3 regions of the Bovifimicola ammoniilytica genome follow, and region 3 is predicted to be linked to each of the others. Evidence: riboswitches for the same ligand, from Rfam matches in the RefSeq annotation. Region 3 holds a riboswitch; each other region holds the start of a gene.
The links. A riboswitch is a leader RNA that binds a small molecule or an ion and turns the genes downstream of it on or off. The one in region 3 is predicted to bind cyclic di-GMP.

Region 1: it holds a riboswitch for cyclic di-GMP, as region 3 does, so the genes downstream of both, OCV48_RS03740 (hypothetical protein) here and OCV48_RS08840 (hypothetical protein) in region 3, are expected to answer to the same signal.
Region 2: it holds a riboswitch for cyclic di-GMP, as region 3 does, so the genes downstream of both, OCV48_RS11005 (helix-turn-helix transcriptional regulator) here and OCV48_RS08840 (hypothetical protein) in region 3, are expected to answer to the same signal.

The regions. Positions count from the first base shown of each region.
Region 1 is NZ_JAOQJN010000003.1:1,454-12,949, reverse strand. It holds gene carB (carbamoyl-phosphate synthase large subunit) at 1-1,805, shown strand, start outside; gene OCV48_RS13955 (hypothetical protein) at 1,980-2,087, shown strand; gene OCV48_RS03770 (GNAT family N-acetyltransferase) at 2,089-2,517, shown strand; gene OCV48_RS03765 (histidine phosphatase family protein) at 2,536-3,204, shown strand; gene OCV48_RS03760 (DNA gyrase/topoisomerase IV subunit B) at 3,380-5,299, shown strand; gene OCV48_RS03755 (DNA gyrase/topoisomerase IV subunit A) at 5,322-7,943, shown strand; cyclic di-GMP riboswitch class I at 8,303-8,419, shown strand; gene OCV48_RS03750 (hypothetical protein) at 8,532-9,302, shown strand; gene OCV48_RS03745 (Mbeg1-like protein) at 9,289-9,861, shown strand; cyclic di-GMP riboswitch class I at 9,912-10,027, shown strand; gene OCV48_RS03740 (hypothetical protein) at 10,139-10,903, shown strand; gene OCV48_RS03735 (hypothetical protein) at 10,890-11,060, shown strand; gene OCV48_RS03730 (DUF2974 domain-containing protein) at 11,036-11,449, shown strand.
Region 2 is NZ_JAOQJN010000008.1:72,902-84,397, reverse strand. It holds gene rsmI (16S rRNA (cytidine(1402)-2'-O)-methyltransferase) at 1-699, shown strand, start outside; gene OCV48_RS11035 (DHH family phosphoesterase) at 861-3,050, shown strand; gene rplI (50S ribosomal protein L9) at 3,106-3,552, shown strand; gene dnaB (replicative DNA helicase) at 3,567-4,904, shown strand; gene OCV48_RS11020 (MerR family transcriptional regulator) at 5,025-5,852, shown strand; gene OCV48_RS11015 (LuxR C-terminal-related transcriptional regulator) at 6,005-7,471, shown strand; gene OCV48_RS11010 (response regulator) at 7,534-8,400, shown strand; cyclic di-GMP riboswitch class I at 8,364-8,431, shown strand; gene OCV48_RS11005 (helix-turn-helix transcriptional regulator) at 8,856-10,259, shown strand; gene OCV48_RS11000 (hypothetical protein) at 10,284-11,496, shown strand, end outside.
Region 3 is NZ_JAOQJN010000006.1:1,665-13,160, reverse strand. It holds gene OCV48_RS08865 (alpha-amylase family glycosyl hydrolase) at 1-233, shown strand, start outside; gene OCV48_RS08860 (beta-ketoacyl-ACP synthase III) at 504-1,475, shown strand; gene OCV48_RS08855 (HlyD family efflux transporter periplasmic adaptor subunit) at 1,553-2,644, opposite strand; gene OCV48_RS08850 (type I secretion system permease/ATPase) at 2,644-4,761, opposite strand; gene OCV48_RS08845 (calcium-binding protein) at 4,780-9,054, opposite strand; gene OCV48_RS08840 (hypothetical protein) at 9,041-9,817, opposite strand; cyclic di-GMP riboswitch class I at 9,930-10,046, opposite strand; gene OCV48_RS08835 (Mbeg1-like protein) at 10,097-10,681, opposite strand; gene OCV48_RS08830 (hypothetical protein) at 10,668-11,447, opposite strand.

The DNA.
Region 1 (11,496 bases), on a different contig from region 3:
TGGAGAAGGCACTTAAGACAGAAGAACTTACAGAAGATTTATTAAGAGAAGCTAAGAGGATTGAATTCCCTGATAAATTAGTAGCTAAACTTACAGGCAAGACTGAAAAAGAGATACACGATTTAAGAATGAAATATAATATCGTAGCAGCATTTAAGATGGTTGATACTTGTGCAGCCGAATTTGAGGCAACTACACCATATTATTATTCATGCTTTGGCAGTGAGAATGAAGTAATAGAGACTAAACCTGATAAGAAGATATTAGTTCTTGGTTCAGGCCCTATAAGAATCGGACAGGGTATCGAATTCGACTTCTGTTCAGTTCATAGTACATGGGCATTTAAAGAAGAGGGTTACGAGACAATTATCGTAAATAATAACCCTGAGACAGTTAGTACAGACTTTGATATCGCAGATAAGCTTTATTTTGAGCCACTTACACCGGAAGATGTAAGAAATATCGTTGATTTAGAGAAGCCTGATGGTGCAGTAGTACAGTTCGGTGGACAGACCGCTATTAAGTTAACTGAGAGTCTTATGGAAATGGGCGTACCTATTCTTGGTACAAAAGCTGAGGACGTAGATGCAGCAGAAGATAGAGAGTTATTTGACCAGATTCTTCAGCAGTGTAAGATTCCAAGAGCAGCAGGTGGTACAGTTTATACAGCAGAAGAAGCTAAAGAAGTAGCTAACAGATTAGGATATCCTGTACTTGTCAGACCATCATACGTTCTTGGTGGACAGGGTATGCAGATTGCCACATGCGATGAGGAAATCGAAGAATTTATGGCAATCATTAATAGAATCGCCCAGGATCATCCAATTCTTGTAGATAAATACCTTATGGGTAAAGAGATAGAAGTAGATGCAGTATGTGACGGACAGGATATTTTAATTCCTGGTATAATGGAACATATTGAAAGGGCCGGAGTACATTCAGGTGATAGTATTTCTGTATATCCTGCACAGTCATTATCAGATGAGATTATTGACAGAATCGAAGAATATACAAAGAGACTTGCAAGAGCACTTCATGTTCATGGTATGATTAACATTCAGTTCATCGTATATCATGATGAAGTATATGTAATCGAAGTTAACCCTCGTTCGAGTAGAACAGTTCCATATATAAGCAAGGTTACAGGTATTCCGATTGTTAAACTTGCTACGAAAGCAATAATTGGTAAGACAATTAAAGAACTTGGATATGAACCTGGTTTACAGAAGAAAGCAGATTATATCGCAATTAAGATGCCTGTATTCTCATTCGAGAAAATCAGAGGTGCTGAAATAAGCCTTGGACCAGAGATGAAATCAACAGGTGAGTGCCTTGGTATAGCTAAGACATTTGATGAGGCATTATATAAAGCATTCTTAGGCGCAGGTGTTAATCTTCCAAAACATAAGAAAGTTATTATTACTGTAAATGATGCAGATAAACATGATGCTATTTCAATTGGACAGAGATTCGAAAAATTAGGTTACGAAGTATATGCAACACGCAGTACAGCCAAGGTACTTCAGCAGAATGGTGTAAATGCCATAAAAGTTAATAAATTATCACAGGAATCACCAACAGTAATCGATTTATTATTAGAGCATAAAATCGATATCGTTGTAGATACACCAACACAGGGTCGTGATAAGACAAGAGATGGTTTCTTAATCAGACGTATATCTATTGAAACAGGTGTTAACTGCTTTACATCACTTGATACAGTTAATGCATTATTAACAAGTTTAGAGAGCAACGTTAAAGATAACTTAACATTAATTGATATAGCAACAGTTAATACAAGATAGTTAAAAATAAGATTTTATATGAAATAATCATAGCAAAAACACACTAAATAAAGCGGTACATATTGCATATGCAATATGTATTGCTTTATTTTTAGTTAAATGATAAAATGATAAAAGTGCGAAAATGCAACAAATACGGCGTAATCAGACGGATTTAGGAAGCTAAGTAGTAATGTGGATACATCGACAGAGGGCATCTATGAAATAACATATTCGGTTAATGATTTAATCAGATGTAATGCAACTAAGACAATAAATGTTGTCGTGAAAGGTAGCGAATAAAATGGTAGAACTAAAAGAAAATAAACTCGATATTGATACATATTTGGCCTTAAGAGAATCGGTAAACTGGAAAGTGCTAAGTTATGAACAAGCGAAAAGGGCATTAGAACACAGCCTGTTTACAGTTGTGGCATTGGATGGCAACAGACCGATTGGAATGGGAAGAATAGTTGGTGATGGTGTAGTAATAGATTATATACAGGATTTAGTAGTAAGACCTGACTGTCAGAAGAGTGGCGTTGGAAGAATGATAATTGAACGACTTATACAGTATGTGAAAGAAACTAAATTAGAAAATACAGAGATAATGTTATGTCTTATGTGTGCAAAAGGCAGAGAAAAATTCTATGAGAAATTCAATTTTATCGCCCGTCCGACGGATAGTTTAGGACCTGGAATGATACAATATATTTCTGATAAACATAACTAAGAATGGAGGTTTGTCAGTTTGAGTAAAATCATACATATATATTTAATAAGACATGCCAGACAGAATAGTCCGCTTTGTAACGTGAATGTTCCACTTGCAGATGAAGGAATAGTTCAAAGTGAATTAGTCGGAGAAAGATTAAAGGCATACAATATTGATAAAGTATATTCAAGTAATCTTATAAGAGCTAAGATGACGGCAGCTATAATCAGAGAGAAATTAGGACTTCCGTCAGATGATAATGGCAAATATGAAAGAATTGGACTTAGAGAAACTGATTTTGGAGAGCTTACAGCATTGCCAGATGAAGTTATTAAGGTTAAGTATAAGGATTATTTTAATCGACGTGAATATGCTGTTTCAGATTTAAGGATACCTGGCGGTGAAAACGGCGAAGAAGTATATGAGAGAATGAATAAAGAGATTGAAGAGATAATAAATGAAGCAATTTCTGGTAATTATGGTAATGTGGCAGTAGTAACCCATGGTGGTGCTATCAGATGTTATCTTGCAGGGTTATTAGGCATGCCATTTGGAAAGCGTTTCACGATAGCTAAGACTATGGAGAACTGCTCGATAACACAGATTAATTATAATACCGAACTTAAGAATTATAGCGTGGAACGTATTAATGACTATGCACATTTAGATGGACATAGGGAATTACTAAGAGAAACATTTAAATAAATTTATCAAAAAACGGAGAAGGGCGGAAGAATTGTGCCGATGCGCCAATTCTTCCACCCAGCTAAATGTGTCGCAGGCGGCACATTTAGCGTTTATCGCCGGGCAAAATCTGATATTTTGCCCGCGGTTCCTCCGGCATAATATGCCTGCGGAAATGGAGAAGTGTGAAAAGAATATGTCAGCAGAGGTAACGAAAAAATATGATGCGAACAGCATTTCCATATTAGAGGGTCTTGAAGCTGTAAGAAAAAGACCGGGAATGTATATCGGAAGTGTTTCAACAAAGGGATTAAATCATTTAATATACGAGATAGTAGATAACTCAGTAGATGAGCATTTAGCAGGATATTGTAACGAGATAACAGTTACACTTGAGAAAGACGGAACAGCCATAATTAAGGATAATGGACGAGGTATTCCTGTCGGTATTAATGAGAAAGCGGGAATTCCTGCGGTTGAAGTAGTATTTACAATACTTCATGCCGGAGGTAAATTCGGTGATGGAGGATATAAGATATCGGGAGGACTTCATGGTGTAGGTGCTTCTGTTGTAAATGCATTATCAGAATGGTTAGAGGTTAACATAAGAGTTGATGGAAAGGTATATAACCAGAGATATGAGAGAGGTAAAGTAATGTATCCTCTTAAAGAAGTCGGAACCTGCAGAAAGAATGATACAGGAACAACGGTACAGTTCAAACCTGATGCAGAGATATTTGAAAAGACATATTTCAAGGCAGATGCCATAAAGAGCCGACTGCATGAAACAGCCTATCTCAATCCTAATCTTAAGATTGTATTTATAAATAAGAGATTTTCAGAGGAAGAGACAGTAGAGTTTCATGAGCCTGATGGAATTAAGGAATATGTTAAGGACCTAAATAATGGCAAAGATGCACTTACAGATGTTATATATTTCAAGAGAGAAAGAGACGGAATAGAGATAGAGACTGCGTTCCAGTTCGTAGACGAATTTCAGGAAAATATCTTAGGTTTCTGTAATAATATCTATACACAGGAGGGTGGTACACATCTTACAGGTTTCAAGACGAAATTCACAACTGTAATAAACCAGTATGCAAGAGAGCTAGGAATACTTAAGGACAAGGATAATAATTTCACAGGTTCAGACGTAAGAAATGGAATGACCGCAGTAATAGCAATTAAGCACCCGGACCCAAGATTCGAGGGACAGACTAAGACGAAGTTAGATAATCCTGATGCAGGAAAAGTAGCGGGCGAACTTACAGGAGAAGAATTAGTATTATATTTCGATAAGAACTTAGAGACACTTAAGCAGGTAATAGCATGTGCCGAGAAATCAGCAAAAATCAGAAAAGCTGAAGAAAAGGCTAAAACTAACCTGTTAGTTAAACAGAAGTTCTCGATAGACAGTAATGGTAAATTAGCTACCTGCGAGAGCAGAAAGCCTGAAGAATGTGAGGTATTCATAGTAGAGGGTGATTCTGCCGGAGGTTCAGCGAAAATGGCAAGAAACCGTAAGACACAGGCGATTATGCCTATACGTGGTAAGATATTAAATGTTGAGAAAGCCAGTATGGATAAGGTACTTGCAAATGCTGAGATTAAAACCATGATTAATGCATTTGGCTGTGGTTTCTCCGAAGGCTATGGAAATGATTTCGATATAAGTAAATTAAGATATAATAAGATAATCATTATGACCGATGCCGATGTCGATGGCGCTCATATTGATACATTATTGCTTACATTTTTCTATAGATTTATGCCGGAATTAATAACACATGGACATGTATACATTGCCATGCCACCATTATATAAAGTAGTTCCTAAAAAGGGCGAGGGCGAATATCTGTATGATGATAAAGCACTTGAGAAATACAGAAAGACACATACAGGATTCACATTACAGAGATATAAAGGTCTTGGTGAAATGGATGCTGACCAGTTATGGGAGACTACTCTTAATCCTGAGACAAGAATTCTTAAACAGGTAGAGATAGAAGATGGCTTTATGGCATCAGAGGTTACGAGTATGCTTATGGGAAATGATGTACCACCAAGAAGAAAATTCATTCACGACCATGCTCATGATGCAGAAATAGACGTATAGAAGAATGGAGGTAAATTGACAGATGGCAGAACAGATTTTGAAAACAGAATATTCAGACCTTATGCAGAAATCATATATAGATTATGCTATGAGCGTTATATGTCAGAGAGCATTACCAGACATTCGTGACGGTCTTAAGCCGGTTCAGAGGCGTGTATTATATGCAATGGACCAGTTAGGTCTTAATTATGACAAACCACATAGAAAATCAGCACGTATTGTCGGTGATACCATGGGTAAATACCATCCACATGGTGACAGTTCGATATATGAAGCATTAGTTGTATTAGAGCAGGACTTCAAAAAAGGAATGGCACTTGTAGACGGACATGGTAACTTCGGCTCAATAGAGGGCGATGGTGCCGCTGCAATGCGTTATACGGAAGCTAAGCTTAAGAAGTTTACACAAGATGTATATCTTAAGGATTTAGATAAAGATGTAGTTGATTTTGTACCAAACTTCGATGAGACAGAGAAAGAGCCTGAGGTACTTCCAGTCAGGGTTCCTAATGTACTTATAAACGGTGCAGAGGGTATTGCAGTAGGTATGACAACAAGTATTCCTACACATAATTTGGCAGAAGTAGTAGATGCTGTTGTGGCATATTTAGATAACAATAATATTACTACAGAAGAATTAATGCAGTACGTTCAGGGACCTGATTTTCCAACAGGCGGATTGGTTGTTAATAAGAGCGAGCTTCCTGAAATATATGAAACAGGAACAGGTAAGATTAAACTTCGTGGTAAAGTGGAATTCGAAAAGGCTGAGAAGAAATCAGACAGGGATAAATTAGTCATAAGTGAGATTCCATACACGATGATTGGTGCAAATATTGGTAAATTTATTTCTGATGTATGCGACCTTATTGAAACGAAAAAGACACAGGATATAGTAGATATATCTAATGAATCAACTAAAGAGGGTATAAGAATTGTCCTCGAATTAAAGAAGAATGCAGATGTAGAGAAATTAACAAATCTCTTATATAAAAAGACAAGATTAGAAGATACTTTCGGTGTAAATATGTTAGCTATCGTAGATGGCAGACCAGAAGTGTTAGGACTTAAAGGAATTATAGAGAACAGCGTTAAATTCCAATATGAGATTCAGACCAGAAAATATACTACACTTTTAGCTAAAGAACTAGAGCAGAAAGAGATTAAAGAGGGACTCATAAGAGCCTGCGACATCATTGATCTTATAATTGAGATTCTAAGAGGAAGTAACAGCATTAAAGATGCTAAGAATTGTCTGGTTAATGGTGATACAAGCAAGATTAAATTCAAGAATAAAGAGTCAGCAGTCTATGCAGGTAATCTTAATTTCACAGAGAAACAGGCACAGGCAATACTTGATTTACGTCTCTATAAGCTGATTGGTTTAGAAATCTTAGCATTACAGAAAGACTATGAAAATATAGTAAACAGAATAGCTGATTACGAAGAGATACTTAATAACCGTAAGGCAATGAGTAAGGTAATCAGAAAAGAACTTCTAGAAATCAAGAAAGAATATGCAGTACCAAGAAAGACTGTAGTAGAGGACGGTAAGGAAGCTGTAGTCGAAGAAGTTAAGCTTGTAGAGCAGGAAGTCGTATTCCTTATGGACAGATTCGGATATGCTAAAACGATTGACACAACAGCATATGACAGAAATAAGGAAGCCGCCGACAAAGAGAATAAATATGTATTCAGATGTATGAATACGGATAAAATCTGTATTTTCACAGATAACGGTAATCTTCATCAGGTAAAAGTAATAGATATACCATTTGTCAGATTCAGAGATAAGGGAACACCGATTGATAATCTGGGTAATTATGACAGCAAAGATGAGAATATTATATTTATTACGGATACTTCGAAAATGGCGGAACGAAAGTTGTTATTTACTACTAAGACAGGTATGATGAAACTCGTTGACAGCAGCGAATTCAATGTTACTAAGAAAACAGTAATGGCAACTAAGTTAGGTGCAGGAGACTTACTTGTAAATGTCGCTATAACTGACGCAGTTACGGCAGCAGTCATTAAAGATGGAATCTCACAGGCAGGTTATGAAAATGCATATAATCCTGTTGCGTTATCCGGTGGTTCAGATGATATGGGAGAATTTAACGGATTAGATAATGATTTAGGCGGCGGCTTCAATGATGACTTTAATAATGGTTTTGGAGATGACTTCAGTGGTGGATTCGGAGACGACTTCACAGGAGGTTATGGAGACAATTTCACACAAATGAGTTTCATGGATAATCTTGATAATCAGAACTCATCAGATACAGCTTCATCAAAAGAAAATTTATCAGAAACGGATGTAAATGGCAATTCTAATCCTGATAGCAATACAGGTGAAAATGGTAGCACAGGCAATGAGCCTTCGGAAGAAATACTGACTAACGAAATGGTAGTGCTTCAGACTGAAAAAGGAATGTTCCTGAGATTCTCATTAAAGGAGATACCTGAGAAGAAGAAAGGTGCTATCGGTGTCAAGGGAATAAAACTTAATGCAGGTGACAGCGTGTCAAATGTATATGTGCTAGATGCAGGCGACAATATGATTGTGAATTATAATGATAAAGAAGTGGCTTTAAGAAAGTTAAAGACTCTAAAACGTGGGGCAAAAGGAACAAGGAAGTAAAAGATATACACATGATGAAGTGTTTGCAAAACTAAGGGGCTAAGGGTGACAGTTAATGATTAATACTAATTATCAACTTAGATATTTGACATAATTCTTGATATATGATGTGAATAATTCCACATCATATATCAAGAATGAGTTATCTAACTCTAAAGTTGCAAATGATTTGAATTAATAATTGAAATGATATTAAATGGGTGGTTCTGATAACTACCCATTTATAATTTAAAAGATGTTTGTTAAGCTGCAAATATAAGTTTATTAATATAATTTGTGATAACCAATATATTAGAAACTGTGAAGAATAGAAAAATGTTGAAAAAAGTAAGTTAATAAATTATACTGTAAATGTAAAAAGAGATAGAGGGCAAACATACAGAAATGTATGGACGCAAAGCCAGGAGTCTACGGGTAGTTATTGAGGAAAGTAAGTTGTTAGTATAATAAATACCTAAGATAGTTCGGTTGCATAACGTATTCGTTATGCTTTTTTTAATTTTAAAATAAAAAGCATAAAAGAAGTAAAGGAGGGCAGAAGATATTAATACAAAAGAAAAGGAAAATAAATATTATAGGAGGAAATGAATGAAAAAGATAAAAAAATGTATGATAGCAATAGTTGTATTTGCAACGGTAATTATAAATTCTACAGGTTGTGAAAGTAAGCCGATTATGGATGAGGATAAGTGTGCAGAATTGGCATTGGAATATATGAAAAATAAATATCAGAAAGATTTTGAACTTGTTAGTAGCGTACAGAATAAGAAAGTTATTGGTAGAAAAGGCTACGCTACAGTTAGAGTGCTTACAGATGAAGAAAAAAAATATCGTGTTATAGTGTATCCAGATGGTGAAGAAGATACAGATAAAGATGGATATTATGATTCATATAAAGTAATATCAGACGATTATATGTGTAAATTAGTGGAAGAAAATGTGAAAGTTGAGTTAGATTATATAATTAACAAGGCAGGTTTAAAACAATTTATTAGCAATGTGTATGTGGATGAGATATGTAGAATAGATGGTTTCTGTGGGTTCGCAAGCGATTTTTATATAGAAAATGGAAATGATAATTTGGACGCTTTATTGAATAATAAGCAAGTATATATAATATATAAAATTGAGGTACCTGAAAGTGAATTTAATATAGGTTATGAAGAGAGTATTACTGAAATATTAAAACCTAAAATATCAGAAGATGTTATTTCTGTCTACATTGAATCATATCCAGAGAAAATATATTTAGAAAGAGAAAAAATATATAAGGAAAATGGATACGAAAAACTTAATATGCTAAAAGGAACAGATGAAATAGATTTTTTTATAGAGGAGGAAACAAATGAGTCTAAGTAATGAACAGTTATTATATTTATCGGCATTAGCATACTATAATGTTGATGGTAAAAAAAATGTTAAAGATATTGTAAAGATAATAGAGGAGAAGAAATATACAACTTGCTTTGATGGAGTAGCTGGATATACAGATAAAGAGCTTGGAATGAATAAAATTATATCATTTATAGAAAATGACAGTGAATTAATGAAATTGCAAATGGTATATCCTAGTGGTAGTGATAATACTACATCATCAGTATGTTTTGTAAATACAGAAACATCAGAAGTTTATGTTGTATATTGTGGAAATTATATAGCAGGAAATTATGAATATAAAGATGAAGATGGAAACATTAATAGTAATTCTACATGGATTAGTAATATGAAAGGGGCAGTTGAGTGTGATACAGTAGAGCAAAAACTTGCAGTAGAGTTTTATAATAATGCTATAAGTGCTGCCAGAAATGTATTAAATAATGTGGATGGAGATATAGATATAACTGTATGTGGACACTCGACAGGTGGAAATCAGGCACAGTATGTGACAATTGCGTATGAAAAGAAGTATTGGAAATGAAAAAAATGTTGAAAAAAGTAAGTTAATAAATTATACTGTAAAAGTAAAAGAGAGATAAAGGGCAAACATACAGAAATGTATGGACGCAAAGCCAGGAGTCTACGGGTAGTTATTGAGGAAAGAAAGTTGTTAGAATAATAATACCTAAGATAGTCAGGTTGCATAACGTATTCGTTATGCTTTTTTTATTTTAAAATAAAAAGCATAAAAGAAGTAAAAGAGGGCAGAAGATATTAATACAAAAGAAAAGGAAAATAAATATTATAGGAGGAAATGAATGAAAAAGATAAAAAAAAGTATGTTACTATTGATAGTATTTGTAACAGTAATTATAAGTTCTACAAGTTGTAAGAAAAAAGTATATATAGATGTAGACAAGTGTGCAGAAGTGGCACTGGAATATATGAAAACTAAATATAATGAAGATTTTGAAGTTGTATATAAGCATGAAGTCAGAAGAGTTTTTGGAAGTGCAGGATATGTAGAAGTAGATGTAAGAATTAAAGGAAAAGAAAAAGAATATTGTGTGATAGTATATCCGGATAAAAAAAATGATAAGGCTTATGTTTCATATAAAGTAGTATCAGATGATTATATGTGTGAATTGGTAAAACAGAATGTGAAATTAGAATTAGATAACATAATAAAAGAAATGGGAATTAATAGATTTATTAGTGAGATATATGTTGATGAAATAGGTGAAGTAAAAGGATTTCATGGCTTTTCAAGTGATTTCTATATTAATGAAGAAAATAATACGCTACAGGGACTATTAGATAATAGATGTATAGATATAAGTTATATTATAGAAGTACCAGAAAGTGAATTTAATAGTTCATATAAGAATAGTATTACGGAATTATTATATAGTAAAATATCAGGCGATATTATATCAGTTTATATAAAGGCATATTCTGAGGATACGTATACAGAAAGAGAAAATGTGTATAAGGAAAAAGGATATGAACAGCTTAATGACTTGATAACATTAGAAGATATGTATATTTTAATAAAGGAGGAGGAAACAAATGAGTCTAAGTAATGAACAGTTATTATATTTATTAGCATTAACATATTACAATATTGATACTTTAGATGTGAGTAATAAAAACGTTAAAAGTATTATAAATGATATAAAGAAAGTTGAAAAAACAACATGTTTTGATGGGATAGAATGGATAAAATTATATCATTTATAGAAAATGATAGTGAGTTAATGAATTTACAACTGATATATCCTGACAAAAAAGATACTACTACATCATCAGTTTGCTTTATTAATAAGGACACATCAGAAGTATACGTAGTTTTTTGTGGAAATTATATTGATAGTCCCTATATAGTAAGAGATGATGATGGGAAACAGATAAATATAAGTGAATGGACAGAAAATGTTAAAGGTTTATGTGTATCAGATACGGAGTTGCAAAAAAGAGAATTAAAATTTTATGAAGATGCTATTAATGCGGCAAGAAAAGAATTGAATAATATTGATGGAGACATAGATATAACTGTATGTGGACATTCAACAGGTGAAAATCAGGCACAGTATGTGACGATTGTGTATGAAAAGAAGTATTGGAAATGAAAAAATGTTGAAAAAAGTAAGTTAATAAATTATACTGTAAAAGTAAA
Region 2 (11,496 bases), on a different contig from region 3:
ATTCAGACTCCGATGACAAGTTATCATGAATATAATAAAGTTGATAAGGCAAAATATCTCGTTAATCTGATGCAGGAGGGCAAAAATATTGCGGTAATAACAGATGCGGGAACTCCAGGAATATCGGATCCGGGAGAAGAACTGGTAAGGCAGTGCTTTGAAGTGGGAATAGAGGTTTCATCATTGCCTGGTCCGGCAGCATGTATTACGGCACTCACCATGTCGGGACTTAAGACGAGAAGATTTGCATTTGAGGCATTTTTGCCAAGTGATAAGAAAGAAAGACAGCAGGTCTTAGAAGAACTTAAGGACGAGACAAGAACTATGATTATATATGAAGCACCACATCATCTGGTGCAGACACTTAAGGAATTAGAAAGTGTATTAGGAGACAGAAAGATTACCCAGTGCAGAGAGCTTACCAAGAAATATGAAGAGGCTCACCAGACGACTATAGGTTCATTAATCAGTGAATATAAAACAAAAGAACCAAGAGGTGAATATGTCTTAGTTATTGAGGGCAAGACCTTTAAGGAAAAGACAGAAGAGAAGCAGAAAGAATGGGAAAGTTTGTCAATTAATGAACATATGGAATATTATCTGGATCAGGGAATTGATAAGAAGGAAGCTATGAAAAGGGTGGCTAAGGACAGAGGCGTAAGCAAGCGTGACATTTATAGAGAATGTATAAATGAGTAAATGAGAATTTGATTATTTATATAATAAATGTTATAATGTTCCACATAGCATTAGCAGATATGGAATGAGATAAAACAGTAAGTGACATTTTAAAATATATGCAGATATGGATATATGATATATATTACTTTTAAGTGAAATCTTAGAACTATGGTGATTATATGATAGAAGATAATAAAAATAAAATAAAAACAGAAAATAAGACGAATAAGAATACTGTCGGAAATAATATAGATATCCAGAATTTAACTGGCAAAAATACAGATGGTAAGAACGTGGAGAAGACGAAAAATAAGAAGAAAAGAAACAGAAAGAACCTTATGCATAGCAGATTGCATGGGCATACAGCTTTCTATTTCAAATTGCCTATGTATTTCGCAATTTTATTATTGCCTGTGGTTATATGGACATATTCTGATGATATACAGGCAGGTTTCGTATTGAGCATTGTGGTAACATTTTATCTTATTTTTTCCATTGGTTTCTTTTATTATGGCAGAAACAGATATTTGCAGGAATTAGTTGATTTTGCAATGGATTATACCCAGGTGCAGAAGAAACTGATTAAAGGATTAGAGCTTCCATATGGATTAGTTGATAAAAATGGTAAATTTCTATGGGGCAATACAGCCTTGAATGAAATCTGTGGGGGCAGCAGTTTTAAGAATATTTCAGAGGTATTTCCGGAGATTACTAAAGATTCGTTGGAATTTAAGGAAGATGAGAAAGAGAAACCATTTTCTTATATGACATATAATGCAAGAACCTACAGAGTGGAGTTCAACAGAATCAATGTCGATGAAGATTTTAGCTCAGAGAACAGAGAAGATGAGGATTATCTCGTAGCCATATATCTCTTTGACGAGACAGAGATTAAACGTCTGACTAAAGAGAATATCGAGCAGAAGATGGTTGCAGGATTAATCTATATCGATAATTATGATGATGCATTAGAAAGTGTAGAGGACGTAAGACGTTCATTACTTATTGCATTGATAGACAGAAAGATTAATAAATATTTTTCAGCATATGATGCGGTTATCAAAAAGCTTGAGAAAGATAAATATTTCATAATAATTAAGCAGAAATATGTCTCTGTATTACAGAGTAATAAGTTCTCAATCTTAGACGAAGTTAAAGCAGTAAATATCGGTAATGAGATGGCTGTTACCATAAGTATCGGTCTCGGTGTAAATGGTGAGGAATATGCACAGAACTGTGAATATTCGAGAGTTGCCATAGATTTAGCACTTGGACGAGGTGGTGACCAGGCTGTTGTTAAAGACGGCGAGAAGATTTATTTCTATGGAGGTAAATCTAAGCAGGTTGAGAAGAATACCAGAGTTAAGGCAAGAGTTAAGGCCCACGCATTAAGAGAATTATTAGAGACAAAGGACAAGGTCCTTATTATGGGACATAAGATAGGTGACATAGATTCCTTAGGTTCGGCAATCGGTATCTACAGAGCTACACAGGCTATTAATAAACCTGCACATATCATTATAAATGAAGTAACATCATCGATAAGACCAATGCTTGATTTGTTCTTAGAAAGTGATGAATATGATGAAGATATGTTTATTAAGAGTGAAGATGCCATGGAGATTGTGGATAATGCCACAGCTATTGTAGTAGTTGATGTCAGCAGACCAAGCTATGTGGAATGCCCTGAGATATTATCAAAGAGTAAGGACATCGTCGTATTAGACCACCACAGAAGAAGCAGCGATACCATTGAAAATGCATCACTTTCATATATTGAACCTTATGCTTCATCGGCATCTGAGATGGTTGCAGAGATATTACAGTATTTCTATGACGGAATTAAAATCAGACCTGTTGAGGCTGATGCAATGTACGGTGGAATTATGATTGATACTAATAATTTCGCTAATAAGACAGGTGTCAGAACATTTGAGGCAGCAGCATTCTTAAGAAAATGCGGTGCAGATGTGACAAGAGTGAGAAAATTATTCAGAGATTCTTTCGATGATTATAAAGCTAAAGCTAAGGCAATTGGTTCAGCGGAGACATTCAATGATGTATATGCTATGGCAGTGTGTCCGTCAGAGGGTATAGAAAGTCCTACAGTGCTGGGGGCACAGATTGCAAATGAATTATTGAATATAAGAGGCATCAGGGCAACATTTGTTCTGACTGAACATAATAATAAGGTATATGTAAGTGCCCGATCAATGGGAGACTTAAATGTACAGCTTATAATGGAAAGATTAGGTGGTGGCGGTCACTTAGATACCGCAGGAACACAGCTTGAAAATGTATCGATAAGTGAAGCTAAGAATATACTCAAAGAAGTTGTTACGAAGATGCAGGAGGAGAAAGAAATTTAAAGCTGATTTATACTATTATCAGAATATAGACTATAATGACAGGAGGCAAAACATAATGGAAGTTATTTTATTAGAAAATGTACCTAAATTAGGCAAAAAAGGTGAAGTTATAAAAGTAAATGAGGGTTATGCAAGAAATTGCCTGTTTAGAAAGAATTTAGCAATCGAGGCAACAAGTATAAACCTTAACAATCTTAAATTACAGAATGCAAATAATGCCAAGATTGCAAAAGAAAAATTAGAGGAAGCTAAGAAATTAGCTGAAGAATTAAAAGAAGCATCGGTAACTGTGTCTATAAAGACGGGAGCAGGTGGCAAGACATTTGGTTCTATTTCAGGTAAAGAGATTGCGCAGGCTATCAAGGACCAGTTAAATATGGATATTGACAAGAAGAAACTTCATATAGAAGAACCTATTAAATCATTAGGAACACATATCGTTAAGATAAAACTCCATCCTGAAGTAACAGGTGAATTAGCTGTTAAGGTTAAAGAGATTTAAGAAAGAGGTAAATTGTGGACGAGGCACTTATAAGAAGAACGTTACCGCATAGTGTTGAGGCAGAACAGTCAGTAATCGGTTCGATGATAATGGATTCTGATGCTGTTATGGCAGCGAGTGAGATTCTTACGGCAGAAGATTTCTATGGGAATCAGTATGGAATATTATTTCAGGCAATGGTCGAATTATTTACCGCAGGCAAACCTATTGACATAATTACATTGCAGGATAAATTAAGCCAGATGGACGTACCGGCTGAACTTAGCAGTATTGAATTCATAAGAGATCTATTAGCAGCAGTACCGACTTCTGCAAATGTCAAATATTATGCAAAGATTGTCAAAGAGAAATCGACTTTAAGAAAGCTTATTAAGATAAATGAAGATATTGCAAATACCTGTTATGTTGGTAAAGAGAAATTAGATAATATCCTAGATGAAACAGAGAAAAAAGTATTTGGAATATTACAGGCTAAAGATGGCGGGGATTATGTACCAATCAGACAGGTTGTAATTAATGCGATGGAGAAAATCGAGGTTGTATCTAAGAATAAAGGTCGTGTTACCGGAATACCAACAGGTTTTACAGACCTTGATTATATGACATCTGGTTTTCATGAGTCAGATTTAATATTGATAGCTGCCAGACCTGCTATGGGTAAGACGGCATTTGAATTAAATATAGCAGATTATATGGCATTTAAGAAGAATAAGACAGTAGCCATATTCAGTCTTGAAATGTCAAAGGAGCAGTTGGTAAACCGTCTGTTCGCACTTGAATCAAAGGTTGATGCGCAGAAGTTGAGGACTGGAGATTTAGATGATTCCGATTGGGAGAGACTTATAGAGAGTGCCAACATAATTGGTAATTCTAATCTGATTATCGATGATACGCCAAGTATTTCGATTGGAGAACTCCGTTCTAAATGCAGAAAATATAAGCTAGAGCATGATTTGGGAATAATTATAATCGACTACCTGCAGCTTATGACAGCGGGTGGAAAGCAGGAAAGCAGGCAGCAGGAGATATCGGAAATATCACGTTCTCTTAAGGCTCTTGCAAGAGAGTTAGATGTGCCTGTTGTGGCTTTGTCACAGCTAAGCCGTGCAGTTGAGGGCAGACCTGATCACAGACCGATGTTATCAGACCTGCGTGAATCTGGAGCAATCGAACAGGATGCCGATATGGTTATGTTCCTATATAGAGATGATTATTATAATAAAGAAAGCGAGAAAAAGGGTATTGCTGAAGTAATTATTGCCAAGCAGAGAAATGGCCCTATAGGAACAGTTGAGCTGTTATGGTTGCCTAATTATACAAAATTCGTCAATTACGATGCGAAAAAATCATAAAAACAATGAATACCACATTGAAGAAGTTGTCTTTAATGTGGTATATTTTTTTCGAATAAAAGATTTTATAACTCGAAAATATACAAATAGTGTATAAGGCTACACAGAAATGAGGGGATTATGAAAGAAAAAAGATATATTATTTCAGACGCATCAAAGTTAATCGAGGTAGAATCCCACGTTTTAAGATACTGGGAAGAAGAATTAGGAATTGATATTCCGCGTAATGAAATGGGACACAGGTATTATACCGATTATTACATAGAGTTGTTCAAGAGGGTTAAGGAGTTGAAGGACGGAGGGTTTCAGCTTAAAGCAATTAAAATGCTGATTCCGGAATTAACGAATATGAATACAAGGGAAAATGAGAGCATTGAAGGGCTGCGTGAAGAATTATTTAACAGGCTGACAGATTATGGTGAAGCAGCGGTTGATGATAGTGGAGATAATACATTTACAGGGAATGGCGGAAATGCCAATAATGTTAATAACGCATTTGTGAATGACGGAGGAAATGATATTGATAATAATGTAATGGTGAATGATAAAGACAAGACGAATAACGGTATGCTATCAAATGTTAAAGATAAAGAAGAGATTTATAACAATGGGGAACGCAAAAGTGAACTTATGACTACTGATAATGGATCACAGGGAAATATTTCAGAACGGACTAATAATGGTAAGTTAGAGCAGTTCCAGTCCATAATTTCCGAGGTGGTGTCAAATGCACTTAAGGAGAATACGGGAATGTTAGGGAAAGAGGTAAGCGAAATCGTATCGGACAATGTAATTAAAGAGATGGATTACCTTATGCATATACGTGAGAAGCAGGAGGAAGAAAGGTTCAAGAAGTTAGATGAAACAATTAGGAGTTGCCAGCTTCACAGAAAGGAAAGTGCGAAAATAAAGAGAGGGATATTCTCAAAGATAAAGAAGATTATGTGAATTATATGATTAGAGATAAATGTCGCCTTATATAAAGGTGACATTTTGTATGTTAATATAATAATTGGCAGGATATTCTAAACTACACTTACGGATAGTACAAAAATATAATAAAATGTCATAAAATATAAGAAAACAGGAGGTGAGTGCGTATGCTTAAAAACAGGGCAAATGAACGTTTTAATCCGGAAGAATTGGACAAACTGTTATTACAGAATAATTTAGAAGAATTAAAAACACAACTTTTGAAAATATTCTGGGGACCTTGCGCCTTAAGTGGTTTTAAAAATTGTGATAAGTACATATTTGCATTTCCTGAAGAAGAGATAAAAGCTACACCATATCTGTCAACCGCTGCAGCAATTATATGCTCAATATATGGAGATTTAAACAAGGCTCGTGAATATGCACAGTGTGTTGATCAAATTGAATTTATGAGATTACATTTAGATATAATTATTCCGGCACGAAATAATAATAAATTCTGGCATGCAGTCAGAAAACTTTCGTCAAATGCCGACTATATGAAACCTAATTTACCTATTGCAGCAGGAAGAGTAAGCCTTATTAATGGTTTTCGTGATCTATCAGAGTATAGAGATTTTATTAAGGGACATAAGGGAGAGGTAAAGAAATGTTTAAGTGCATTGTATGGTGACAGTGCAATAGGAATGTATGAGGTTGCATATGCGGAAATTTGTTATATGGAAGATGACTGCTTTGGCGCAATAGCATCGTTAGTTGGAAATATTCCGATTATTGAACAGAACGGAGAGGTCGCAGTGCTGTTTGCAGCTTTATATCTGCAAATGCGAATTATGATTGCTACGGGTCAGATTGCAGTTCTATATCCAATGTTAGACCAGATTTATAATAAGATTACATCGACAGACAGCAGGTGGTTAACAGAGAATCATAATTCATTACGTGCGTGGGGTGCGATGTATGATAACGATATAACAGAGGTTAAGAAGTGGCTTGAGAATGAATCACCAAACGAATATGGCAGATTGTGCATGACAGACGTATTTCGTTATATGATAAAAATGCGTGCATATTTAATTGAGGGCAAATATTATTCGGTAGTTGCAATTGGTGAATTATTAAGAAAAATATTGCAGGACGGACATCGGGTTATAGATTTGTGTGAATTAAAGCTATTGTGTGCGATAGCATATTATTCTGGTGGAAAATGTGATGAAGCATATGGATTAATGGACGAGGTTATAAAAGTAGCTAAGAAAAGAAAATTAGACAGATTAATTGCAGATGAAGGTGAGAAGGCATATCTGTTATTAAGAGATTACAAACGAAATCGTAATATTAAAGAAGTTGGTCTAAACAGTTATATCAATCATCTGATAGCATTGTCTAAGAAAATGGCATTATTATATCCTGATTATCTCAAGGAATGTAGAAAAGATTTCCCAAGTCTTACGGAAACTGAACGTGAAGTGTTACAGTTAATGGCAAATGAAAGAACAAATTCAGAAATTGCATATTTTATGGGAATCAGCATAAATACAGTAAAATTTCATTCCAAAAATATATATAAAAAGTTAAGCGTTAATAACCGCAGACGTGCGGTAAAGGTTGCAAAAGAAAATAATATTTTGTGATTTACGCAGGAAATGAAATATTTGTATAGAACTACTACCACTGAATATCAGGAGGGACGATTATGAAAAGAATTTTATTTGTAGCAGATTTTAATGATACGGCCCATTGTATACAAGAGGCTATGTTAAGTCGGTATCAGGTTCAGTTGTGTTCTATGAAGAATGCGGAAGATGTATCGCATATGATTAGAATGTTCAGACCGGATATGGTGGTGGTATTTATAAGTTGTTATCAGAATATAAGTTCAAAGCTATTCTATATCCTGACGATTGTACATGCAGCTATTCCTATAATTACCATAGGTAAAAAAGAAGATACGATGCAGTATGAGATGCTGTATTCTAAAACGCAGTATACACATTTATATAGGCCTATTAAGAATAGGGATATTATGAAATGCATTGCGGACAGATTGCATATAACGGAAGATGAAAATGCAGAACATAAAGATATATCAGATGTAAGTAACTATATAGAAAATGAGGATAAAATTAAAAACAAAACGGATATATGGGATGAAGCTGAATTGGATAATGAAGCTGATGCTGACAAACGAAAACATATTTTGCTGGTAGATAATGATGATGAAATCTATAACGATATGAAATCAATTATTGGAGACAGATACAGAGTATCAGCAGCGGGTACTGAATTACAGGCAATGCGTATGTTAGAAAAAGACAGACCGGATATGATGTTTTTAAGCTATGAAATGCCTCTGTGTGAGGGGAGGATAATGCTGGAAATGATAAGAAACGATGAGGAATTAAGGAAACTTCCGGTTGTGTTCTTAACGAAGATTGCAGAAAAGAGAAATATTGCATCAATTATCAGATTAAAACCTGCAGGTTGTATCTTAAAGCCACTTGATAAGGAAATAGTTACGAGAATTATTGAGAAATGCATGGATGCAAAGCTAGAAGTCTAAGGTATATTACATAGATAGTTCGGTTGCAATAATACGAAAAGTTTTATTGCAGCTTTTTTTGTGTCTTGGAATAATAGTATATTTTTAGATAGAATTTGCCTTTAAGAAAAAGATTAAAAATATACCAAAATAAGATATAAGAAAATATAAATGTTGTGGGAACAATTAAAGAAGTTATTATATAAATAGAACAATTAAATATCGTGCAAAAGCTACACAAATGTTATAAAAACTGCAGTTAGAGACAAATGTCACCTTGAATATGGGTGACATTTGTTTATAATATAGACATAAATCTTGTAATATATATAATATTGATTAGAGATTAGAGATTAGAGATTAGAGATTAGAGATTAGAGATTAGAGATTTGAAACTTGAAAGTTGAAGTATAAAGCATAAAGTTTGAAATCTGAGTTTTAATTATTAGATTTAAGAAGAGAGGAACACTACACGAATGAAGATAGATTTAGAAAACAGAAAAAGAATTTTGTCTGTAGTCGCATTGGCATTTTTCAACTTTGTATTTCTGGGCGCAGAATATATGTTTGACAATATGATGACATATGTTGCAAGTTCAGAGAGTGTGGTGTTGGCAGAAAGCTATATTCTTGGAGCAAGCTGTATGGGATTCTTCTTATATCCGATACTGGACAAAATCATAAGTGGCAGCAGCAAATACATTATGGCATTTGCAAGCGCATTGGCCGGTATAATATGCATTTTTACGATATGCAGGCACAGTTCGTATATGTCAGTATTGCTGCCGGGGTGTCTGTTGTTTGCTGTATTAGGAATATTAGGAGGTGAGATTCATTATATATTCAGCGTTGTCATAAGCGAGCGTAAACATTTAGCAGAAAATATTGGTATTGCGTATGCACTTGGTATATTTATGCAGTTTATTAATAATAATCTGGTATTTAGTGAACTTGGAGAATCGGTATTCGTAGCAGTGACACTAGCAGTATTCGTGGTGCTGATTATGAAGTTAGAAGATTATATACCAGATGAAAATGTATTGTACATAAATGGAATGGGAAATATGAAGAGCCCTTTAATTGCAGGTGTAGCCTTGACACTTGCAGTTGTACTTATGAGCTGCATTTTCTCTACATTAAATATTTCCGTAACTTTAGTACACGCAGGCGGGAGCGTCGATATTGGACAATGGCCACGGCTTATTCTTGCTCTAAGCGGTCTGATGGCAGGCTTTATATATGATATTGGTGAACGAAAATATATGAATATTACAATGTATTGTGTAACGCTGTTGTCTACAATATGTGTCGTAGTTACTGAACTGGGAGGACCTTTCTTAGTTGGGTTAATACTTTTCTACATCTCGGCAGGGTTCTTTGTTGTGTTCTTTTCTACAGCATTTATAGAGTTGTCGGGGAATACGAAAGTCCCGAAACTTTTTGCGGGACTTGGGCGTGCTACTAATAATTTGTGCGCCATACTTACGGGAGCGTTGTCAGTTGCCCTGCTTAAGAACGACGTAATGCTAATTATAATCACAGCTTTATGCCTGTTTGCGTTGATAAGTATTGTTCTGTATATTTATTCAAATCAGTTTGAAAGAAAAACAGATACAGATGAAAAGGAAAAAGTGACTTATGAGGCAGATGAAGAAGAAAAATTCCGGACATTCTGTGAGAAATTCTCACTTACGCCAAGGGAAAGTGAAGTGCTGAAAACGCTGTTAATTTCTGATGAAAATGTACAGGATATAGCGGTTAAAATCTCAATGTCGAGAGCAGTGTTATACAGACATATAACCAATTTGAATAATAAAACTGATACGAAATCACGTATTGGTCTTATACAGTTTTATTATAATTGGAGAAAGAATGTATAAAATATGAGAAAGCAGGTGAGAAATATGGTTAAGACAAAGAAGAAAAAGTCATTAAAATTTAAGAATAAAATGGCATGGTTACTAGGCTTAGTTATGATATGTGTGTTTGGGACAATGCTATCAGGTGAAAATGTGCAAGGCGCAGATGTAAGATTAGTTAATCCTAAGACGGTAACAGTAAACATTAAGTCAGGACTGGAATTATTAGATACTTTTGGACCATACATTAAAGTTGATGATTGCGTGGTAACAGATAATATGGTTAATGTGGAAAAAGCTGATATGCATAAGATATCAATTCTTCCGCAGTTTGGATATTCCATTGAGGCTAAAATTAATGGAGATAAAGTAGATGGTGTGGAAGAAGATGGCTGGCAGGTCTACACCGTTGCAGAAGCAGATATGTATGATATCGAGATAAGTAAGGCGGGCAGCGGTGTCTATACGGTTACCTGGGCTTATGACGATACATTTGGTGAAGATGGTAAGGTTGCAAATGGAAGTGTCAGGATAATCTCAGCAATACTGCCTGATGGAAGCAACGGCATTGAAAATATAAATGACCAGAATGAAAAAGTTGGTCTGGTGGCAATTAAACCTGATAGTATGGTTACTGTAAAAATTAAGCCTGATTATGGTTATCAGTTTGTGGCAGGTTCATTAAACGGAAACACAATAACAGCAGGCAGCGAAGTCAGTACATTTACATTTATAATGCCTCGTACAAATCTTCATCTGAGTGCTTTATTTACTAAGACAAATGATATTATTAATACAGAGAGTTCGGATGTGAAGTCAGGAAGCATTTCTAATGGTGAAAATGTTGTGGATTCAGGCAATATCCGACTAGAAGTTAAGGATTTGTCAGAAAATGAGGCAGCTGTTTTAGAGGGTGATATAAAAGAAAATGTGGGAAATGACGTGGTAAGCGCATATCTTGACATGAATTTATACAGTGTTATTAATAAAGGAAACAAGACTGAAGCATGGGAAAATAAGTTAACAGAACTTACCAATAATCTGACAGTTACATTTAATCTTGCTGATGATTTAAAGGGCAAAGATGGCAGCTTTTATATAATTCGCGAGCATATGGAGGCTGACGGAAGCAAATCATTTGCTAAGATACCGGTTATCTATGATAAGGAAAACGGTACAATTTCATTTGACACGGATAAATTTTCGACATATGCACTTGTATATAGCACAGATGATAATAGCAGAAATGATTCTGATA
Region 3 (11,496 bases):
ATAACAAGAGCATATTATCTTACGAACGTGTTAAAAATGGTAAGAAGATTACAGTTGTTGTTAATCTTTCTAATAAAGAACAGACAGTTAAATATGATAAGAAGATTTCTAAAGGCAACATCTTATTAAATGGTGATTCAACAGGAATTATCAATGATGAGAAAACTACTCTTAATACTAAAGACCTCAACACTCTAAAACCTTTTGAATATTATATTATTCTTTCAGAATAAAAATATAGGCTCTTTATCCATTTTATATATGAAACAACATCATATATAGACCGGGTAACGAGCCTGATTTATTATAATCCTGTTTATTGTCTTATAATTATTCTGCCCCTGTTATTTGTAAATGTATTAATTACTTCAGCCTGTTTATCTTACTGCTTATCTTACTGTTTATCCTACTGCTTATCGTACTTTTTATTTTATTTTTATGCAAGATATCCTTATTTTCGGTGTATAATTAAATAACGTATATTTTATGAACGGAGAAAGCTTATGACATCATATATATTAGGAACAGGTTCTGCTGTTCCTGCAAATATTGTAACAAATAAATATTTTAGCACCATTGTCGATACAAGTGATGAATGGATTACTGACAGAACCGGCATCTCAGAACGAAGAATTTCAAATAGTGATACAACTGCCACATTATCAATTAAAGCCGCTATAAAAGCTATTAAAGACTCCCATATCTCACCGGAGGATATAGATTTAATTATTGTAGCCACATTAACTCCTGATGGAAAAATGCCAAGTACAGCATGCAAAGTCCAGGCTGCAACCGGTGCCATAAATGCTATGTGTTATGATATAAATGCTGCCTGCACCGGATTTATGTATGGATTACAGACGGCCCATGCTTTCATTTGCTCTGGATTAATTAAGCATGCTCTTATAATAGGTGCTGAAACACTTTCTAAAATAATTGACTGGACTGACAGAGGTACCTGTGTATTATTCGGTGATGGGGCCGGTGCTGCCATATTAGGTGTTTCCCATTCAGATAAACGTGGCATACTATGTTTAGAACATGGTTCAGACGGAAGTAAAGGCGATGTATTAACCTGTGGAAATGCTCCACTAATTAACCCTTTTATTCAAAATAATTATACCTCTCCTTATGTCCATATGAATGGTCAGGAAGTATTCAAATTTGCCACAAGAAAAATCCCGGAAATTATTGAATCATTATCAACAAAATCCGGAATAGAAATAAAAGATTTTAACAAAATATTACTACATCAGGCAAATAAACGTATTATTCAGTTTGCCGCTAAAAGATTACATCTTAGCGATGATATTTTCCCTGTTAATCTTGATAAATATGGCAATACTTCAGCTGCAAGTGTGGCAATCCTCTTAGATGAGGTATTACATAACGGAACCGTAAAACCTGGCGACCTTATTGCTTTAGCTGGTTTTGGTGGTGGACTTACATGGGCTGGTATTCTTATGACATTATAATAAGATTGTCCTTGAATATGTAATTTACGCCTGTCGCTAAATCGTATTATTATAACATTATAATAAGATTATTCTTATTACTTTTCCCTGGCTGTATTTTTTAAAGCTCCGGTTATAGGATCAAGAAAGTATTTCATAATACTTCTTTTTCCTAAATCAAATTCTACGGTTGCAGTCATTCCCGGGAGTAATTTAATCTTATCATTATTATTTTCTATGCTAAGCTTTACAACATATACATTCTTAACTTCATCTGTTGATACTGCGCCTGCCGATATGTAAGTTATCTTTCCTGTTAATGTACCATATTCCGAATATGGATATGCCTCTAATTTAATAACTGCCGCTTTACCAATCTTCAAGTCTGCAATATCACTGTTTTTCACATAACAGGTTAACTCCATAGGTGTATTATCAGGTATAATATTCATCAGAACATTTCCTGTTCCAACGACATTTCCTGTAAGTCCCTCCTGCATATTCGTTACATATCCATCAGTTTCTGAATGAAGTATTTTATTATCCAGAATATTCTCTGCCTTTTTAATACTGTTATCAATCTCAGAAATCTTCTCATCATTGTCAGCTATTTTAGAAAGTACAGACAGATTATGTTGTTCTTTGTTATCAACAATTGAACCTTCATTCGTTTTTGCTATATACTTTTCCTGTGTAACTATATAATTAATTGTATTCTTCATACTTTCATCGTATTGATTTATATCAATTGAACTTATATCCTGATTATCTAATATCATCTGATATATTTTATTTTCTTCTTCTAGCAATTTCTTTTGTGCAGACAGATTTTCAACATCTATATTATCGTATGAGGAATCTATTTTAACCAAAATATCACCTTTATGCACATACTGACCATTACTTACCAGAACCTCATTTACCACGCCGTCCTGCTTAGCCTGAACATTGATAACACTTCCTTTTGGATTAACTGTTCCTCCTGTCGTAGATACGACATCGATTTTAGATACTGAAGCCCATATAATGGTTACTACAAGCAATGTAAATATGCTCCAGATAATAACCTTTCCACCTATATGTGCCGGTTTCTCAATTATTTCAAGAAGCTCAGGCATAAAATCATACTTAAGGTTTCTATCTCTTTTTCTACTATATTTCTTCACATAATTAAGCATTTCTTTTCTCATTAAACTCTTCCCTCTTTCTGCATATTATACAGATAATAATAAAGTCCCTGGTTACTCATTAACTTCTCTTTAGTATCGAATTCAACAAGTTCGCCATTATCTATTACCATAATCTTATTAGCATCTTTAAGTGTTGACAATCTATGTGCAATTATTAATACAGTTCTGCCCTTACATATTTCCTGTAAATTATTCTGAATAATACTTTCTGATTCATAATCAAGTGCCGAAGTCGCTTCATCAAATATAAGTATTCTAGGATTACTAATTATAGCTCTTGCAATTGCAATCCGCTGTTTCTGTCCTCCTGATAAGCCAACACCCTTTTCGCCAATCATAGTATCATAGCCATTTTGCATATGCATAATAAAATCATTTGCACCTGCTATTTTCGCAGCAGCAATAATCTTTTCCATAGATACCCCAGGACAATGTATCGATATATTTTCTGCAATACTTCCATTAAACATAAAATTTTCCTGCAGAACCACACCTATTTGTCTTCTAAGCCATGCCGGGTCGACTAAAGATATATCAACGCCATCTACCATTATCTTTCCACTTTCCGGAATATATAATCTTTGTATAAGTTTCGAAATGGTACTTTTACCTGAACCGCTCCTTCCCACTACTCCTATAATCTGTCCCGGTTCAATATCAAAACTTATATTTTTAATTACTTCCGGTGCATCAATTCTATATCTGAACTTCACTTTCTCGAAAGTAATTCTGCCTTTAATTGATGGAAGCGACAACTTATTTATATCAACTCTTGGTTCTGTTGATGTATTAAAAATATCACCTATTCTCTTAACAGACATTGATGCCTGCTGATACTCCTGCCACAATTGGACAAATCGTAATACAGGACCACTTACTCTGCCTGATAACATTCTGAAAGCAACTAATTCACCTACCGTAAATCTACCAGCCATTACATACTTAGCTCCCATAAAAAGAATTAATAAATCAAATGTTTTCTGTATAAACTGTCCAAGTGTATTAGCTGTACCTGCAACCATTGAAGTCTTATATCCTGCTTTAACATAATCAGCCTGAAGACTTCCCCATTTCTTTTCAACTTTAGGTTCTAAGGCAAATGACTTAATTGTCTGAACGCCTGTGATACATTCCACAAGATATGATTGTGTTTCTGCGCCTGCGTTAAATTTCTCATCAAGTCTCTGTTTGAATAATGGAGTTACAATAATTGATAATATTGCAAAAACCGGCATAGATGCAATTACTACAAATGTTAATGGCACACTATAAAAGAAAAGAATTATTATATAAATTATAATGAAGAATAAATCTATCAACGATGATAGAGGTGTTCCTGTCAGAAAGGACCTTATACTATCTAATTCTCTTACTCTTGCTACCGTTTCACCCGTACGTCTTGATTCAAAATATCTAAGTGGTAATGCAAAAAGATGTTTAAATAATTTGTCACTTAACATTACATCAATTCTGTTAGTTGTATGTGTAAATACATAACTTTTTGCCAGACCTATTATCATTTCAAATACATACCCTAAGAATAAACCTATCACCAGCACATAAAGCGTTGACAAAGTCCTATGTACCAGAACTTTATCAACTATGACCTGTGTTACAAGCGGTGTCAGAATTCCTAATATCTGAATAACAAAAACTGCCACCAATACTTCTATAAATTCTTTCTTATATTTTAATATTGTCGGAATAAACCACTTGAAACCAAACACAGCCTCTTTATCAATAATGCTTTTATTACTAAGCAGAATAACTGTTCCCGAAAAAATATCTCTGAACTCTTCTACAGATATTAATTTTGGTGGCTTATTTGCTTTTAGAATCATCACCTTATTATTATCTGTTTTTCCAACAATAAAATATGTATCATCTTTAGCTTTACATATTACAGGAACATTCAATTCTTCTAACTGTTCATATTTCAGTTCCTTAATTTTTCCCTTTATCTTTAACAATCTTGCGGCTGTCATCATTTCTATTTCAGTCATATCCCCTACATTTAAGGAGAGAATATGATTCAACTGTTCCTTAGACACATTTACATTGAGCAAATGTGTCATTGTCAGAAATGAAGCCATTCCACTGTTTATTATATTTTCCACTTTTGTACCCCCATTATTCTATTGATTGCTTACAAACAGCTGTGTATCTGTCATATTGTTATCCTGTGTTGTTATATTAACCATCTCTGAAACATTTCCATCATCTGATGTTGATGCCATGCTCTGTACAAGTAGTTCTGACTGTTTAAGCGCTGATTCATATACATATGTTCCATTTATTATTGAACTAAAATCGTTCTGACTTAATGAACTTCCATCTGCAAATTCTGCATTAAAGTTCTGATATGAAGAATTTATAAAATAATCATTAAGAATAATTTTATCTGTAGTATCACTGATACTTACTTCAAGATTATTTCCGTTTTTTGTCATCATAAGGTCTTCTATGGATATATTTTCTTCAAATGACAATATATTACTACCTGAATTATCAACAATGGTGTCTATTCCATCACCTCTGCCAAAGATATAGGTATCATTACCATCTCCACCGTAGATTGTATCATTTCCGACTCCGCCGTAGAATGTTTCATTTATGTTATATACATCTGTTCCTTCATATCCTGTAAGAACATCATTTCCAGCTGTTCCATTCTTGATACTTATAAGTTCTATGAGTTTATCTTTGTTCCATACTGTTCCGTCACTGAATTCTATGTTTTCAACAAAGTAATAACCGTAGCCACAGTATCTCTTGTAGCCATAGGCATTCTTTATTGTTATTCGGTCTGCGGCACTGTAACGGATTATTATATCGTTTCCAACTCTTTCTATCGTTACGTCAGATGGATTTATTCCTTTTCCGAAAACTATTCTGTCTCCATTTACATACTCTCCGTCATCATAGATTGTATCTTCTCCATCTCCAAGTTCAAAGTAGTATGTATCATCTCCATATCCTCCGTTTAGGGTGTCGTTTCCGACTCCTCCATAGAGTTTATCATTTCCGCCTTCTCCATTCAGGATATCATCTCCGGCTCCTCCATAAATGGTATCGTCTCCATCTCCTCCATTTACCGTATCGTTTCCTGAGCCTGCATACACTAAGTCGTTTCCATCGTTGGCATTTATTATGTCGTCTCCGGCTCCCGCATAGAATGTCTCATTTCTGTTATATACATCTGTTCCTTCATATCCTGTAAGAACATCATTTCCAGCTGTTCCTGTCTTTATACTTATAAGTTCTATGAGTTTATCTTTGTTCCATACTGTTCCGTCACTGAATTCTATTTTTTCAACAAAGTAATAACCGTAGCCACAGTATTTCTTGTAGCCATAGGCGTTCTTTACTGTGAATTTATCTACTTCGCTATATTTTATTACAAGGTCATTTCCTATTCTTTCCAAAGATATATTTTCAGGACTTATTCCCTTTCCGAAAACTATTCTGTCTACATTGACATACTCTCCGTCTTCATAGATTGTATCTTCTCCATCTCCAAGTTCAAAGTAGTATGTATCATCTCCATAGCCTCCGTTTAGGGTGTCGTTTCCGACTCCTCCATAGAGTTTATCATTTCCGCCTTCTCCATTCAGGATATCATCTCCGGCTCCTCCATAAATGGTATCGTCTCCATCTCCTCCATAAATGGTATCGTTTCCTGAGCCTGCATACACTAAGTCGTTTCCATCGTTGGCATTTATTATGTCATCTCCAACTCCCGCTATAACTGTAACATTGCTATTATTACTTATATTTATAGTATCAGATTCATTTGAACCAACTATCAGATTTGATGGTATTACATTCTTTAATTCTGTTATAATTTCAGGATATTCTATATATTTTTGAATATAATTAACCAAGTTAATCTGATTATCATTCATAACTGCAATATATCTGCCTATATCTTTTATAATGCCTTTTACATCTATTCCTTCTGAAATGCAAATACTCATATAAGTATCAAATATTTCTGTATTTATATAATCATCATTCTCGATAAATACCATTTCCATATAATCCTTAAGTTTTGTCTCTGCATTCAAAAGATTATAATACAGTTCATGTATATTGTTATACAAGCCATTCAATATATCTGCTGCTGTATTTACAGGATTACTTCCTTCTGTTCCAATGAAATTACGTCCCATGAACATCTCTATTACTCTGAGTTTCTTAGCATCAATATTTCCACCACGACTTCCACCAGATATATTATCTGCTCCAGTTATAAAGTATAATATTTTAGTTATTATCTCACTTTTTTCATTATCATTATCTGATTTAGCGAACAAGTTTACATATTCTGCTAATCTGCCTGTTGTGTCTTTCTGCATTAATGTATGCAATGATGCTACATTTCCTATTGCATTTACATCTGGCATCTTCTCGATATCTTCTGATATACGCTCTGATTCTTTTTCTATTGTATTATATGATTCTGAATCAAACGAAAACTCACCTATCTTCCTTTTTCGTCCATCAAAATACTTAATATATGCAGTATTTACACCATCAATTTCCTCCGTCTTAAGTGAAATTGATTCTATTCCTAATTCTTTTAATGTCTTTAATTCATTCGCTTCTGATATTCCATTTCTATTATTATCCTGCCATACAAGTAATCTGTAATATGCACTGTCTTTTTCATCTATTATCCCATCACCATTTTCATCGTATTGAGCTAATGCTTCAAAACCTAATCTTGCAATTGAACCATCCGGCATTACAGTTGAACTTCCAAACAATTCTGATCCATCATTTATAATTCCGTCACCATTTAAATCGATTGCTAATAATCCATCGTCTGACGATACCCACTGCGTCTTCTCTGAAAGCCCGTAGTTATCATTATCAAAATATACTCCATTTTCTACATCAGTTAATTCAAAGCCATCTCCATCAAGGTCAATTACTAATGGATCTGATATATAACGTACTGATGCTGAAGCTTGTCTATAACTTTTATCTAACCACCCAAACAAATGCTTAATAGATTTCCATTTGAATTTCTTATCTAATGTAATATACTTATTATTTTCTGTCCACTTACACAATCCGTCTATGACCATTTTACTAAATGACTTACCAAAATCCAATACTGTATTTACTTTATCAAATATACCTTTGGATACGCATTCAATTATAATTGAACCATCTACTATATTACAAATTTCATACAACGCTTGCAAATATTTTCCATTCGTTATTAACTCCTTGATTTCTGATATCCCTTCATTATACTTATTAACGAGTTCATTAAATTCATTATTTTGTCTTAATTCTAAGTTATTTAAAAATGTATCATAATAAAATACTCCACTAGCTACATACAAATATTCTTTAACATCTTCATTGTTTATTAATTTGTTCCATGAGACCTCTGCATCATTCCCCTCTGCCATCATTTCATCAATAAACTTCCCAATTCCATCACTTGCATTTTCCATATTTATATTAAATATATTATTTGCAATAAATACAGATTTTGATGATATTGATTTTATTAAACGGCTAACAAAACTTGAATCTCCCTCCTCCTTAAAATTACCATTTTCATCTAACAATTCTGCTGGCATATGATAGCCAACTCCAAATGAATTCGGACTTCCAATGTTTATATATTTCTTTTTTATACCTGGAAGACTCTTTAATAAGGATCCCACAAAACTTACTGTTGGTTCATAACATATTATTTTATCTGATTTTTTTTCAATATCTTCCTTATATTTATTTATAAATTCGTTTGAAAAACCTTGTCCATCAAACGAAACACATCTATCAATATCATTATTCTGTAAATAATTTTTACCCTGATTCTTCTCATACGCAATCGTCACATACTGTGCCTGATTTCCACCTGTTGAATGTCCACATACAGTTATATCTATATCTCCATCAATATTATTCAATTCTTTTCTTGCCGCATTAATAGCATCTTCATAAAATTTTAATTCTCTTTTTGGCGACTCCGTATCTGATACACATGAACCTTTAACATTTTCTGTCCATTCACTTATATTTATCTGTTTCCCATCATCATCTCTTACTATATAGGGACTATCAATATAATTTCCACAAAAAACTACGTATACTTCTGATGTGTCCTTATTAATAAAGCAAACTGATGATGTAGTAGTATCTTTTTTGTCAGGATATATCAGTTGTAAATTCATTAACTCACTATCATTTTCTATAAATGATATAATTTTATCCATTCCAAGTTCTTTATCTGTATATCCTGCTATCCCATCAAAACATGTTGTTTTTTCAACTTTCTTTATATCATTTATAATACTTTTAACGTTTTTATTACTCACATCTACAGTATCAATATTGTAATATGTTAATGCTGATAAATATAATAACTGTTCATTACTTAGACTCATTTGTTTCCTCCTCTATAAAAAAATCTATTTCATCTGTTCCAATCAATCCTCCAATTTCTTCATATCCTTTTTCTTTATATATTTTTTCTCTTTCTAAATATGTTTCTTCTGGATAGGATACTATTGAAATAGATATGCTATCATCTGACATTTTAGACTTTAATATTTTCTTAAAATACTTTTCATAATCCTGATTAAATTCATTTTCAGGAACTTCAATTCTATATGATATACATACATTTGCATTTTTTAATAATCCATCTAAAGTATTATTTTCACTTTCAATATAAAAGCTACTTGCAAAACCGCAAAAACCTTTTATTTGACATATTTCATATACAGATATATCACTAATATATCTATTAACTCCCATTTCATTAGATAAAGTATCAAATTCTCTTTTCAAAATATTTTGTTTTACCAATTCACTCATATAGTCATCTGATATTACTTTGTAAGAATCATAATATCCATCATTATCTATATCTTTATCTCCGTCTGGATATAATATAATCCAATACTCTTCTTCTTCACCTTTAATTTTAACTATAACTCTTGCATAATTATCTGAACCAATATATTTTCTCATTTGCCTACTATCTACTACTTCAAAGTCTTTTTGGTATTTATTCTCCATATATTCAAGAGCCACTTCTGCACACTTGTCTGCATTCATTACTGTTTTTTTATCACACCCTGTAGCACTTATAATTACTACTGAAAATATCGCCACTATTAACATACTTTTTTTTATCTTTTTCATTCATTTCCTCCTATAATATTTATTTTCCTTTTCTTTTGTATTAATATCTTCTGCCCTCCTTTACTTCTTTTATGCTTTTTATTTTAAAATTAAAAAAAGCATAACGAATACGTTATGCAACCGAACTATCTTAGGTATTTATTATACTAACAACTTACTTTCCTCAATAACTACCCGTAGACTCCTGGCTTTGCGTCCATACATTTCTGTATGTTTGCCCTTTATCTCTCTTTTACATTTACAGTATAATTTATTAACTTACTTTTTTCAACATTTTTTTCATTTCCAATACTTCTTTTCATACGCAATTGTCACATACTGTGCCTGATTTCCACCTGTCGAGTGTCCACATACAGTTATATCTATATCTCCATCCACATTATTTAATACATTTCTGGCAGCACTTATAGCATTATTATAAAACTCTACTGCAAGTTTTTGCTCTACTGTATCACACTCAACTGCCCCTTTCATATTACTAATCCATGTAGAATTACTATTAATGTTTCCATTTTCATCTTTATACTCATAAGGACTATCTATATAATTGTCGCAATATACAACATAAACTTCTGACGTTTCTGTATTTACAAAACATACTGATGATGTAGTATTATCAATACCACTAGGATATACCATTTGTAATTTCATTAATTCACTATCATTTTCTATAAATGCTATAATTTTATCCATTCCAAGTTCTTTATCGCTATATCCTGCTGCTCCATCAAAACAAGTTGTTTTTTCACCTTTCCTTACACCATTTATAATATTTTTAACATTTTTATTACTCACATCTACAGTATCAACATTATAGTATGCTAATGCTGATAAATATAATAATTGTTCATTACTTAGACTCATTTGTTTCCTCCTCTATAAAAAAATCGATTTCATCTGTTCCAATCAATCCGCCAATTTCTTCATATCCTTTTTCTTTATATATTTTTTCTCTTTTTAAATAAGTTTCTTCCGGATATGATACTAAAGAAATCGATATTATATCTTCTGATATTTTAGGCTTTAATATTTCTGTAATATTCTTTTCATAATCCATACTAAATTCATTTTCAGGAATTTCAATTCTATATGTTATATATACATTTTCATTTTTTAATAAACCATCCAAAGTATTATTTTTCTCATTAAAACTGAAATCGCTTGAAAAACCCCAAAATCCTTCTATTTTTGATATGTTTCGTTCTGTTATATATATATCACTAATAAATTTATTAACTATTACATTCTTAACATTACTGTCCAATTCAACTTTAATTTTATTATTAACAATATCACACATATAATCATCCGATATTACTATGTAAGAATCATAATATCCATCTTTATCTGAATCATCATAACCATCTGGACACATCATAATTCGATATTCTTTTTCTTTTCCTTTAACTCTAACATCTACTTCTGCATATCCAGCTCTTCCTATAATTCTTTTCTTTTCTTGGCTATATGTTACCTCAAAATCTTTCTGATATTTATTTTTCATATATTCCAATGCCACTTCTGCACATTTATCCTCATCCATAATCGGCTTACTTTCACAACTTGTAGAACTTATAATTACCATTGCAAATACGACTATTGCTATCATACATTTTTTTATCTTTTTCATTCATTTCCTCCTATAATATTTATTTTCCTTTTCTTTTGTATTAATATCT